DNA from 3 places in the Bradyrhizobium sp. WSM4873 genome. Region 3 is predicted to be linked to each of the others. Evidence: predicted binding sites of a transcription regulator. Region 3 holds the regulator's gene; each other region holds the start of a gene.
What was found. Region 3 encodes PhoB, which activates phosphate uptake and scavenging genes when phosphate is short. Its sites were predicted from a motif close to TGTCATNNANCTGTCAT; they were not measured.
Positions count from the first base shown of each region.

Region 1: the regulator PhoB is predicted to act here: its motif matches at 1,816-1,832, upstream of phnC (phosphonate ABC transporter ATP-binding protein).
Region 2: the regulator PhoB is predicted to act here: its motif matches at 1,612-1,628, upstream of ugpB (sn-glycerol-3-phosphate ABC transporter substrate-binding protein UgpB).

Region 1 covers NZ_JBVVPS010000021.1:62,062-66,400, reverse strand. Annotated here, with positions in the region: gene AC0L21_RS25165 (alpha-D-ribose 1-methylphosphonate 5-triphosphate diphosphatase) at 1-1,114, opposite strand, end outside; gene AC0L21_RS25160 (LbetaH domain-containing protein) at 1,111-1,770, opposite strand; gene phnC (phosphonate ABC transporter ATP-binding protein) at 1,954-2,763, shown strand; gene phnD (phosphonate ABC transporter substrate-binding protein) at 2,827-3,762, shown strand; gene phnE (phosphonate ABC transporter, permease protein PhnE) at 3,839-4,339, shown strand, end outside.
Region 2 covers NZ_JBVVPS010000020.1:128,551-132,889, reverse strand. Annotated here, with positions in the region: gene AC0L21_RS24755 (CaiB/BaiF CoA transferase family protein) at 61-1,278, shown strand; gene ugpB (sn-glycerol-3-phosphate ABC transporter substrate-binding protein UgpB) at 1,695-3,011, shown strand; gene ugpA (sn-glycerol-3-phosphate ABC transporter permease UgpA) at 3,060-3,941, shown strand; gene ugpE (sn-glycerol-3-phosphate ABC transporter permease UgpE) at 3,941-4,339, shown strand, end outside.
Region 3 covers NZ_JBVVPS010000040.1:45,129-49,467, forward strand. Annotated here, with positions in the region: gene pstB (phosphate ABC transporter ATP-binding protein PstB) at 1-399, shown strand, start outside; gene phoU (phosphate signaling complex protein PhoU) at 410-1,126, shown strand; gene phoB (phosphate regulon transcriptional regulator PhoB) at 1,141-1,848, shown strand; gene AC0L21_RS33280 (GcrA family cell cycle regulator) at 2,077-2,589, opposite strand; gene AC0L21_RS33285 (acetylornithine transaminase) at 3,045-4,247, shown strand; gene argF (ornithine carbamoyltransferase) at 4,247-4,339, shown strand, end outside.

The DNA.
Region 1 (4,339 bases), on a different contig from region 3:
CGCCTGATATCACGGCGATCAGCCGCGGCCGCAGCGGCATGCTGTCGTCGACCAGCAGAATGTCCGCGCGCCGGCCTTCCGCGAGCACGCCGCGATCTGCAAGACCGGTCGCGCGCGCGGGCGCGGTGGAAACCAGGTTCCAGGCCTCGGTCAACGGCAGCACGCCATCGGCGGCGAGCCGGAACGCAGCGAGCAGCTGCGCGGGATAGTAGTAGTCCGAGGCCAGCACCGAGCAGAGCCCTTTGGCGATCATGTCGGATGCCTTGGTCCAGCCGGTGTGGCTGCCGCCGCGGACGACGTTCGGCGCGCCGTAGACGATGGCGTCTCCGTGGCTTGCCGCCGCCCGCGCCGTCTCCTCGTTGATTGGAAACTCCGCGATCGCCACGCCCATGGCGCGAAAGCCCTGGCGCATCGCCGGCGTCGCATCGTCATGCGATAGCATCCGTACGTCGGCGGCGCGGGCTGTCGCGGCGAGCCGCGACACGGAAGCCGGCACTTCACTGGCGCGCGAAAGCACGTGGCCGACCAGCCGGTCGAAATCTTCGCTCGACAGGCCGGTACGTTCCACCATGCGGTTGCGCTTGCGGGGCTTGGCCATGTCCCCAACCGTGCCGTCCATGTGGTCGTTGAAGGCGAACAGGTCGACGCGGCCCTCAGCGAGCCACTGGCTGATCTCGGTTTCGGCGTCGAGATTGTAAGTCTCATGGCGCAGGTGAAAACGGGTGTCGGCGGCGAATTGCGGGCGCTGCCGTTCGATCGCCTCCATCAGGCCGCGCGCATTGTCGGCGCTGCGCAGGCCCGGCTCCCATGAGCAGGTCGTGGCGTGAAATACCGTGGTGATGCCGTTGCTGATCGCCTGGCGGTCGCTGTCGGCGAGCGCGACGTCGATCGGGAAATCGACCCCGGCGCGCGGCATCATCTGTCGCTCGAAGGCATCGCCATGCAGATCGACGATGCCCGGCAGGACCAGCAGATCGCGGGCATCGATCGCAAGTCGCGCTCGGCCGCGAGACGCATCGATCTCTGCGATGTCCGTTCCGGACACGAGAAGCGACGTTTCGGCGAACTCGGAGCCGATCAGGGCCCGCCCGCCCTCGAGGAATATGTCTGTCACGCGACCGCGCTTCGTTTGCTGGCAGAGGAGGGTGCCCCTGCTTCGTATGCCGTGAGAAAATCCTCAATCCCGAGCTTGCGGAAATCGGGCAGGGCTTCACGCAACTTGTCGTGATCCCAGTCCCACCAAGCGAGCCTCGCAAGCCGCCCAGCAACCTCTTCCGAGAACCGCCGCCGAACGATGCGCGCCGGATTGCCGGCGACGATGGTGTAGGCCGGTACGTCCTTGGTGACGATGGCGCCGGCCGCGATCACCGCGCCGGTGCCGATGTTGCGGCCCGGCAGCACGATCGCGCCATGGCCGATCCAGACGTCGTGGCCGATATGGACGTGGTGCTGGCGCCGCCAGTCGAAGAAGTCGGTGTCGTCGGTCTCGCCTTCGAAATAGGCGCTCGAACGATAGGTGAAGTGCGCCTGCGTGGCGCGGTGCATCGGGTGATTGCCCGGATTGATCCGTGTCATCGCCGCGATCGCGCAGAATTTTCCGATGGTGCTGTAGGTGATCTGGGCGTCGTTCACGACATAGGAGTAATCGCCCATCGTCACGTCGTGCAGCATCGTGCGGGCGCCGACCTCGGTATAGGCCCCAAGCCTGGTGTCGTGCAGCTTCGCCGAGGGATCGACAGTCGGCTGGACCGAAAGAGCTTTGGCGGCCATGTTGCATCCGAACGAGAGGGCGGGCGTTTCTCTTCGAGCGGCTTGATGACAATGTCATGACGACGCGATGACAGGGCAAGAACAGTGGATGACGTGTGTAGGATCGCCGCACCGCAACGTCCGTGTCACACAAGTGTCAAGCGCCGGCGCTAGCGGTGGGTCCCAGCTACTCTGGAGCCCTGCATGCTGGTGGTTGAAGGTCTGACGTGTCGCTTCGGCGTGAAAGCCGCGGTGGACGACGCTTCGTTTCAAGTCTCTCCCGGCGGCTTCGTCGGCGTGATCGGACGGTCCGGCGCCGGCAAGTCGACCCTGCTGCGGACCATCAACCGTCTCGCGGCCCCTTCGCAGGGCCGCATTCTGTTCGGCGGTCTCGACGTCACGGCGCTACGCGGCAAGGAGCTGCGGCAGTGGCGGGCGCGTTCGGCGATGATCTTTCAGCAGTTCAACCTGGTCGGCCGGCTCGATGTCCTCACCAACGTCCTGATGGGACGGCTCGCGACGATGCCGGCCTGGCGCTCGCTGTCGCAGACCTGGCCCGAGCAGGACAAGGCGCTGGCGATGTCCGCGCTTGAGCAGTTCGATATCGCCCCGCTCGCGGCCCAGCGCGCCGACCAGCTCTCCGGCGGTCAGCAGCAGCGCGTCGCGATCGCCCGCGCGCTGGTGCAGCAGCCCGACATCATCCTCGCCGACGAGCCGATCGCCTCGCTCGATCCCCGCAACACCAAGATCGTGATGGATGCGCTGCTGCGCATCAACAAGCACTTCGGCATCACCGTGCTCTGCAATCTGCATTCGCTCGACCTGGCGCGCAGCTATTGCGACCGCCTGATCGGCATGGCGCAGGGGCGCGTGGTGTTCGACGGCGCGCCGGCCGAGTTGACCGAGCACGTTGCGCGCGAGCTCTACGATCTGGAAGCCGCCGATGTCATGGGCGGCACGCCTGCACCGGTGCGACAAGGCATTCCGGCGCTTGGAACGGCGGCCGCCGCCTGAGCGGCGCCGCATCAGGACTCACCAGTTTTGCGTCAACCGACCTCAACCAATGAAGAGGCTATCATGATTACTCGCAGATTGATTCTTGCTGGCGCCGCCGCGCTCGCGTTCACGGCTTCGGCTTCGGCCGAGGACTGGAAAGCTAGATATCCCGAGCTGACCTTCGCGGTCATTCCGGCGGAAAACGCCTCGGGCGTGACCGAGCGTTGGGCGCCGTTCATGAGCTATCTCTCCAAGGAACTGGGCGTGAAGGTCACGCTACGCATCGCCAACGACTACGCCGCCGTGATCGAAGGCCAGCGTGCCGGCAACATCCACATCGCGAGCTATGGCTCCGCGTCGTTCGCTCGCGCCCGCCTGACCGGCGTCAAGACCGACGCTTTCGCCAACGACATCAATTCCGACGGCTCGACCGGCTACTACTCGGTGTTCTTCGTCAAGGCGAACAGTCCCTACAGGAGCATCGACCAGCTCAAGGGCAAGAACCTCGGCCTGGTCGACCCGAACTCGACCTCCGGCAACAACGTGCCGCGCTTCGAGCTCGACAAGATGGGCATCGCGGACGCCGACACCTATTTCAGCAAGGTCGTCTTCACCGGCAGCCATGAGAACGCGATCCTGGCGCTGGCGCAGGGCACGGTCGACGTCGCCGCCAACCAGTGGACCAGCGACGACGATTCGACGCTGGCGCAGATGCTGACCAAGGGCATGCTGAAGAATGCCGACGGCTCCGCGATGAAGAAGGACGATTTCCGCATCATCCACAAGTCGGCGCCGATCATCAACGGCCCCTATGCCTACAATTCCGACCTGCCGGAAGAGGCCAAGGCCGCGATCGCGAAGGCGTTCTTCGACGCGCCGGCCAAGGACAAGGCTGCGTTCGATCGCCTCCAGGACGGCCAAAAGAAGGGTTTTCATCCCGCGACTACCAAGGATTGGGATGGCACGATCGAGCTGATCAAGTTCGTCGATGCGCTGCGTAAGAAGAAGGCGTCCTGAGTATCGGGACGATGCCACTGGAGCCGGGTCGATGGACCCGGCTCTTTCTCTTTGATCGACCATTTTTCCTGATCAGATGACCGTCGCGGTTTCGATCCTCCCCGAGCAGCAGCTCGCCGTGCTCAGCGCCGCCTATCGCCAGGCGGTCGCGCGCAAGCGGCTCCGACTCCTGTTTGCAGCCGTGATCTTCGCCGCTGCACTGTGTCTGGCGGCGATCGGCGCGGAAGTGAATTTGCGCACGCTGTTCGCCCATTTCGGCAACTTCATCAGCTATTTCGACCGCATCCTCACACTTGACACCGGCCAGCGCGTCTGGACCGATGTCGGCGAGTGGCTCTGGGGCTGGCGCAAATGGCTGAAGATGCTGGGCGAGACCCTGCTGATCTCCTATGTCGGCACGTTGATCGGCGCGACTTTTGCGTTTTGCCTGAACTTCCTCGCGGCTGAAAACACCTCGCCCGCGCCCTGGCTGCGCTTCGTGGTGCGGCGCCTGCTCGAATTCGCGCGCACGGTGCCCGGCATCGTGTTTGCGCTGATCTTCGTGATCGCGTTCGGGCTCGGACCGATGGCGGGCGTG
Region 2 (4,339 bases), on a different contig from region 3:
TGCCGGCTCGGACGAACCTCGTTAGGCCTGTGATCACATCGACACAGGGGACGCGAAGGCATGACTGAAGCCGCCAGTTCTGGACCTGCCACGGGCGCAATGAGCGGCCTGCGCGTCATCGATCTCACGCGCGTGCTCGGCGGTCCCTATTGCACCCAGATCCTCGCCGACCACGGCGCCGACGTGATCAAGGTCGAGCCGCCCGCAGGCGACGAGGTACGCGACTGGGGCCCTCCCTTCCACGAGGAAGACGCGGCCTATTTCATCGGCATCAACCGCAACAAGCGCTCGATCGGCCTCGACCTCGCCTCCGAGGGCGGCCAGACCGTGCTGCTCAAGATGCTGGAGAGCGCCGACGTCCTGATCGAGAACTTCAAGCCGGGCACGCTGGAGAAATGGGGCATCGGCAACGAGGTGTTGCGCGAAAAATTCCCGCGCCTCGTGCATTGCCGGATCTGCGGCTTCGGCGCCGACGGCCCGCGCGGCGGCAATCCCGGCTATGACGCCATCATCCAGGCCATGACCGGCATGATCGCGGCGACCGGCTCGCCCGAGAGCGGACCGATGCGGATCGGCGTGCCGCTGGTCGACATCGGCACCGGCCTCTATGCGGCGATCGGCATCCTGATGGCGCTGTCGGAGCGGCAGCGCTCGGGCCAGGGCCAGTTCCTGGAGACCACGCTGTACGAGACCGGTCTCGCCATCATGCATCCGCACACCGCGAATTATTTCATGCATGGCAAGCCGCCGTCGCTCACCGGCAACGAGCATCCCAACCTCGTGCCTTATGCGATCTTCCCGACCAAGACCGACGACATCTTCATCGGCGTCGGCAATGACGGCACCTTCCGCAAGCTCGCCAAGGAGATCGGCAAGCCCGAGCTCGGCACCGATCCACGCTTTGCGCGCAACAAGGACCGCATCGCCAATCGCGAAGCGCTGCGGGCCGAACTCGCCGCCGTGTTCAGCCAGCACGAGGCCGAGCCGCTGTGCAATCGCCTGCTCGCCGCGGGCCTGCCCGCAGGCCCCGTGCAGAAGATCGACCAGGCGTTGACCAATCCGCACACGATCGCGCGCGGCGATATTATCGAGAAGGACTGGTACAAGGGCGTGGCGTCCCCGATCCGGCTCGACCGCAGCAAGCCGAGCCTGCATCGCCTGCCGCCGAAATTCAGCCAGCACGCAGCCGAGGTGCTCGGCGAGTTCGGCTACTCCAGGTCCGAGATCGACGCGATGGTCGAGCAGGGCACGGTCTGCGGCCCGGAACGCAAGCGCTGAGATAAGACGAAGATCGAGCCTCACCGTAGGCGCGCTCCCTCGCCCGCTTGCGGGAGAGGGTTGGGGAGAGGGTGTCTCCGCAACGGGACAATCCCCAAGCGGAGAGAGCCCTCACCCGCGCCTTCGGCGCGACCTCTCCCGCAAGCGGGAGAGGTTTTCGAGCTCGCAGCGGCATCGGCGATCTTCCACTGCCATTCCGCGATGACGTCCAATGCCGCACTGCGGCGCGGGCGCTCTGTGCACCGCGAATGGAGGACGCTGCGCGCGCGGCATTCGCCTATTTGACGACTTCCCTTTTCCAGCGCTTGCCGCTTTCGTTTCGCCCGCTTACACAGTCATGTGAACGTCATATGGCGCTGCTAGCGCAAGCGATCATTTTTGACGGCCCAAGAGAACGGCCAAGGGAGGTTTACTTGATGGCTCTTAGAAAGTTTGGAGCGGCTGCCGCTATTGCACTCACGGTAGGACTATCGGCCTCGCCGGCCTTGGCCGCGACCGAAATCCAGTGGTGGCACGCGATGACCGGGGCCAACAACGACGTCATCGTCAAGCTCGCCACCGACTTCAACGCGTCGCAGAGCGACTACAAGGTGATCCCGACCTACAAGGGCAACTATCCCGATACGATGAACGCCGGCATCGCGGCGTTCCGCGCCGGCAATGCCCCGCACATCATGCAGGTGTTCGAAGTCGGCACCGCGACCATGATGGCCGCGACCGGCGCCGTGAAGCCCGTCTACAAGCTGATGGCCGACGCCGGCGAGAAGTTCGACCCCAAGATCTACCTGCCCGCCATCACCGGCTATTATTCGACGTCGAAGGGCGAAATGCTGTCCTTCCCCTTCAACTCGTCCTCGACCGTGATGTGGGTCAACCTCGACGAGCTGAAGAAGGCGAATGTCGAGATCCCGAAGACCTGGCCCGAAACGTTCGAGGCCGCCAAGAAGCTGAAGGCTGCGGGTCACGACACCTGCGGCTTCTCGGGCTCCTGGGTCACCTGGGTCAATCTCGAACAGCTCTCGGCCTGGCACAATTTGCCGCTCGCCAGCAAGGCCAACGGCCTCGATGGCTTCGACACCGTGCTCGAGTTCAACGGACCGCTTCAGGTCAAGCACCTCGAAACCCTGGTCGAGCTGCAGAAGACCAAGACCTATGACTACGCCGGCCGCACCAACACCGGCGAGGGTCGCTTCACCTCCGGCGAATGCCCGATCTACCTGACCTCGTCCGCGTTCTTCGGCAACGTCAAGGCGCAGGCCAAGTTCAACTTCACAGCCGTGCCGATGCCCTATTATCCCGACGTCAAGGGCGCACCGCAGAACTCGATCATCGGCGGCGCTTCGCTGTGGGTGATGGGCGGCAAGTCGGCCGAGGAATACAAGGGCGTCGCGAAGTTCCTGACCTTCCTCTCGGACACTGATCGCCAAGTCTATATCCACAAGGCCTCCGGCTATCTGCCGATCACCAAGGCGGCCTATGCGAAGGCAAAGGCTGAGGGCTTCTACAAGGATCAGCCCTATCTCGAAACGCCGCTGCTCGAGCTGACCAACAAGGAGCCGACCGAGAACTCGCGCGGTCTGCGCCTCGGCAACATGGTGCAGCTGCGTGACGTCTGGTCGGAAGAGATCGAGCAGGCGCTGGCCGGCAAGAAGACCGCCAAGCAGGCACTCGATTCCGCCGTCGAGCGCGGCAACACGATGCTGCGGCAGTTCGAAAAGACCGCCGTCAAGTGAGGCAATGAGCGGCAGGCCGCGACCCGGCCTGCCGCCTCTGCTGGCATCATGCAAAAGCAAGCCATTTTCCAGTCAAGGCTGTTACCGTACGCGCTGGTTGCGCCGCAGCTCGCGATCGTCCTGATTTTCTTCTATTGGCCGGCCCTGCAGGCGGTGATCCAGTCCTTCCTGCTGCAGGATGCGTTCGGTCTATCGACCACCTTTGTCTGGTTCGAGAATTACATCGAGCTGTTCAAGGACGCAGCCTATTTCGAGGCGATCGTCCGAACGTTCTTGTTCTCGTTCGCCATCGCCGTCTCGTCGCTGTCCTTCGCGCTGCTGCTCGCCGTGATGGCGGACAAACCGCTGCGTGGCTCGATGCTCTACCGCACGCTCCTGATCTGGCCCTATGCGGTGGCGCCGCCCGTGGTCGGCGTGCTCTGGATTTTCATGCTGCATCCCTCGCTCGGCGTGCTCTCGCGCTATCTGCGCAACATGGGCATCGATTGGAATCCGCTGCTCGACGGTGACCAGGCCGCGGCGTTGATCATCCTCGCCGCCGCGTGGAAGCAGATCTCCTATAATTTTCTGTTCTTCCTCGCCGGCCTGCAGGCAATTCCGAAGAGCGTGTTCGAAGCCGCCGCGATCGACGGCGCCCGTCCGATGCGGCGGTTCTGGACCGTGACCTTCCCGCTGCTGTCGCCGACCATTTTCTTCCTGCTGGTGGTCAACATCGTCTACGCCTTCTTCGACACGTTCGGCATCATCGACACCATGACCCGCGGCGGTCCGGGCACGTCGACGGTCACGCTGGTCTACAAGGTCTATTCCGACGGCTTGCTCGGCGGCAATCTCGGCAGCTCGGCGGCGCAGTCGGTGATCCTGATGGTCATGGTCATCGTGCTCACCGGAATCCAGTTCCGGTTCGTCGAACGCAAGGTGACCTACTGATGGTCGAGGAAGAGGGCTTCCGGCGCTACGTCGCCCACATCATCCTCTGGATCGGGATCGCGATCGTCGCCTTCCCGGTCTACATCGCGTTCGTCGCCTCGACCCAGGACAACGCGCTGATCGCCAACGGACAGATGTCACTGCTGCCGGGCGGTCATTTCTTCGAGGTCTACTACCAGACCATTTTCGTCGGCACGAGCGGCTCCACCCGCGAGCCCGTCGGCAACATGATGCTGAACTCGCTGGTAATGGCGCTGCTGATCGCGGTCGGCAAGATCGCGATCTCGATCATCTCGGCCTATGCGATCGTCTATTTCCGCTTTCCGTTCCGGATGCCGATCTTCTGGATCATCTTCATCACCCTGATGCTGCCGGTCGAGGTGCGCATCTATCCGACC
Region 3 (4,339 bases):
ATGGACGGCCGCGTCGAAAAGGCACTCCGCGGCGGCGCGCTGTGGAACGAGGTCAAGGACAAGCTCAACGCCTCCGGCCTGTCGCTCTCGGGCGGCCAGCAGCAGCGCCTCTGCATCGCCCGCACCGTCGCGGTGCGGCCCGAGGTGATCCTGTTCGACGAACCCTGTTCGGCGCTCGACCCGATCTCGACCGCCAAGGTCGAGGAGCTGATCCAGGAGCTGTCCGAGGATTACACGATCGCGATCGTCACTCACAACATGCAGCAGGCGGCGCGCGTCTCCGACAAGACCGCCTTCATGTATCTCGGCGAGCTGATCGAATTCGACGACACCAGCAAGATCTTCACGTCGCCGACTGACCGGCGCACGCAGGATTACATCACCGGCCGGTTCGGCTAGGAGACGCGACATGGGTTCTGAACATACCGCAAAGGCCTTCGATACCGACCTCCAGGAACTCACCCGCCTGGTCGCCGAGATGGGTGGCATCGCCGAGCGCATGATCGTCGAGTCCGTCGACGCGCTGATCCGCCGCGACGTCCCGCTCGGCCAGCGCGTCGTCGCCATCGACACCGAACTCGACGCGCTGCAGAAGCGCATCGAGGAGCGTGCGGTGCTCACCATCGCCCGCCGCCAGCCGATGGCGGTCGACCTGCGCGAGATCGTCGGCGCCATGCGCGTCGCGACCGATCTCGAGCGCATCGGCGACCTCGCCAAGAACATGGGCAAACGCGTCGCGGCGCTGGAGACGGACTTCCATCCGCTCAAGCTGTTTCGCGGCCTCGAGCACATGACCGACCTCGTGCAGCAGCAGGTCAAGTCGGTGCTGGACGCCTATGCCGCGCATGATCTGCCGGCGGCGATGGCGGTGTGGAAGGGCGACGAGGAGGTCGACGCCATCTGCACCTCGCTGTTCCGCGAGCTCCTTACCTACATGATGGAGGATCCGCGCAACATCTCGTTCTGTATCCATTTGATGTTCTGCGCCAAGAACATCGAGCGGATCGGCGACCACGCCACCAACATCGCCGAGACCGTGTTCTACATGATCGAGGGACAGGCGATCACCGACAAGCGGCCGAAGGGCGACATGACGACCTTCGCCAACACGGTACCGAACACTTAAGGAGCGACGACCCGATGGGCGCACGCATTATGGTGGTTGAGGACGAGGAAGCTCTGACGGAGCTTCTCCGCTACAACCTCGAAGGCGACGGCTATGACGTCGAGACGGTGATGCGCGGCGACGACGCCGACACTCGCCTCAAGGAGCACATCCCCGATCTGATCGTGCTCGACTGGATGCTGCCGGGCCTGTCAGGCATCGAATTGTGCCGGCGGCTTCGCACCCGTCCCGAGACCAAGCAGCTCCCGATCATCATGCTCACCGCGCGCGGCGAGGAGAGCGAACGGGTGCGGGGTCTTGCGACCGGCGCCGACGATTACATCGTCAAGCCGTTCTCGGTGCCGGAGCTGCTCGCGCGCGTGAAAGGCCTGCTGCGGCGCGCGAGCCCCGAGCGGCTCGCCACCGTGCTTGCTTTTGGCGACATCGAGCTCGACCGCGACAAGCGCCGCGTGGCGCGCTCGGGCCGGCCGATCGATCTCGGTCCGACCGAATATCGCCTGCTGGAGTTCTTCCTGGAGCATCCGGGCCGGGTGTTCTCGCGCGAGCAACTGCTCGACAGCGTTTGGGGCCGCGACATCTACATCGATGAGCGTACCGTCGACGTGCATATCGGCCGCCTGCGCAAGCTGCTCAATCTCGGCCGCGAGCAGGACCCGATCCGCACCGTCCGCGGCGCCGGCTACGCGCTGGATGATCGTTTTGCCAAGGCGGAGCAGGTGTAGGGTTGCAGGCTTGTTTGCTGGCGAGCTGTCCCCGAATTCTCCGACGTCGTCCCGGACAAGCGAGCGAAGCGAGCGCTGATCCGGGACCCATAACCACCGAACGTGGTTTGGCGAAGACTCGGAGCGACCCCTTCCGCACGACTACTGCGTGCTCGGAGTATGGGTCCTGGCTTTCGCCAGGACGACACTGAAATTGTTGAACTGTCTTCGCGCGACGACTTGCCGTGATTACCGCGGACCCGGCTTCACCGGTGCGCGGCGCCGATCCGACGCCGGCTGGTACGCGACGCGCGAGTGCTGGGCGCAATAGGGCAGGCCGGACAGCGCACGGCCACCACAGAAGAAGAAGTCCGGGCTCGAGGGATCGCCGACCGGCCAGTGGCAGGTCGCCTCGTTCAATTCCAGCAGCGACAGCCGCTGGCTCATCGGCACCACGTTGTCGTATGTGACCGGATCCGGCTCAGCCTCGACCTCAAAGGCCTGCGCCAGTGCGGTGTTGCCGCGCGAGATCGGGCGGCTCACCCGCATCATGTGCTGCGCGGGGCGCGCCTTGCGCGGCCGGGGCGCTGCCGACGAAGGGCTCTTGGCGCGGCCCGAAAGGCCGAGCCTGTGCACTTTGCCGATCACGGCATTGCGGGTCACATTGCCGAGCTCCGCCGCGATCTGGCTGGCCGAAAGTCCGGCCTCCCAGAGCTTTTTCAGCTGCTCGACGCGATCATCGGACCAGGTCAAAACCGTCATTGCACCCTTTCCCTCGCTGCGCGCCAGCCATCCTGGGGCCTCGCAGCGAATGCCTAAGCCTTCAAAAACCCGTGCCGCCAGAATCCCTTAAGGCTCGCCGGGCGCGTCTTGAACGCCCGAACGTTTACGCCGGTACATAAGGACTTAAAGATCAGAACCACTGCACGAGATGTCGTATCTGACAATCCAAACGCTACAATATGGCGTGACTCCCGCGCAAGAGTCCGCCGACTCGCTTCCACATGTTCCGTGGCTAAATCCCGCAAAATCGGCACCGCAAGACTACGGATTCAGCGTTTCGCGAGGCTTTCCGGGCGGCATTGACACCCGTTTCACCAGGCCTAAGATAGTCGCGCGTGCCGCCCTCAAGAGGCGGCACGTTTCGTTTTCCGGGCCGGTCGATGGTGCGTTGCGCAATGCACGCTCACACCGTCCGCAACATTCAAGTGACCGCCATGACTAACAGCGCAGCGCCGCATTTGCTCCCCGTTTTCGCCAGATCCGACCTCGGTTTCGAGCGTGGCGAAGGCTGCTGGCTGATCGCGACTAATGGCGAGCGCTATCTCGATTTCACCTCGGGGGTGGCGGTGAACGCGCTCGGCCATGCCCATCCGGCGCTGGTCGCGGCGTTGCAGGAGCAGGCGACCAAGCTCTGGCACATGTCGAACCTGTTCCAGAGCCCGGACGGCGAAAAGCTCGCCGCGCGCCTGTGCAATGAAAGTTTCGCGGACTTCGTGTTCTTCTGCAATTCCGGCGCCGAAGCGCTGGAATGCGTGATCAAGGTCGTGCGCCGTTATCACGCCGCGAAGGGCCATCCCGACCGCTATCGCATGATCACCTTCGAAGGCGCCTTCCATGGCCGCACGCTGGCGACGCTGGCGGCGACGGGTTCGGCGAAATATCTCGAAGGTTTCGGCCCGCCGATGGAGGGCTTCGACCAGGTTGCGCATGGCGATCTCGAGGCGGTGAAAAAGGCGATCGGTCCGCAGACCGCCGGCATCCTGATCGAGCCGATCCAGGGCGAGGGCGGTGTGCGTTCGGCAACGCCCGCCTTCCTGAGGGCGTTGCGTCAGCTCTGCGACGAGAAGGGTCTGTTGCTCGCCTTCGACGAGGTGCAGACCGGCATGGGCCGCACCGGCGATCTGTTCGCGTACCGCCGCCTCGGCGTCGAACCCGACGTGATGTCGCTGGCCAAGGCGCTCGGCGGCGGCTTTCCGATCGGCGCCTGCCTTGCGACCGCGGAAGCGGCATCCGGCATGACGCCGGGCTCGCACGGCTCGACCTTCGGCGGCAATCCGCTCGCGATCGCGGCTGCGAACGCCGTGCTCGACGTCATGCTCAAGCCCGGCTTCTTCGATCACGTGCAGAGGATGTCGCTGCTGCTCAAGCAGAAGCTCGCCTCCGTGATCGACCGTCACTCTGATGTCGTCAGCGAAGTGCGCGGCGAGGGCCTCCTGATCGGCATCAAGGCCGTGGTACCTTCGGGCGATCTCGTTGCCGCCTTGCGCGCAGAGAAGCTGCTCACCGTCGGCGCCGGCGACAATGTCGTGCGTTTCCTGCCGCCTTTGATCGTCACCGAAGCCGAGATCGAGGACAGCGTCATGCGGCTCGAGCGCGCCTGCACTGCGTTGTCCGGCAACAAGCGGGCGGCAAGCTGATGAGCAAGTCGCCCGATAAAGCACCCAAGAAAACACCGAAGCACTTCCTCGATATCAACGAGCTGCCGCTGTCGGAGCTCAAGCGCATGCTG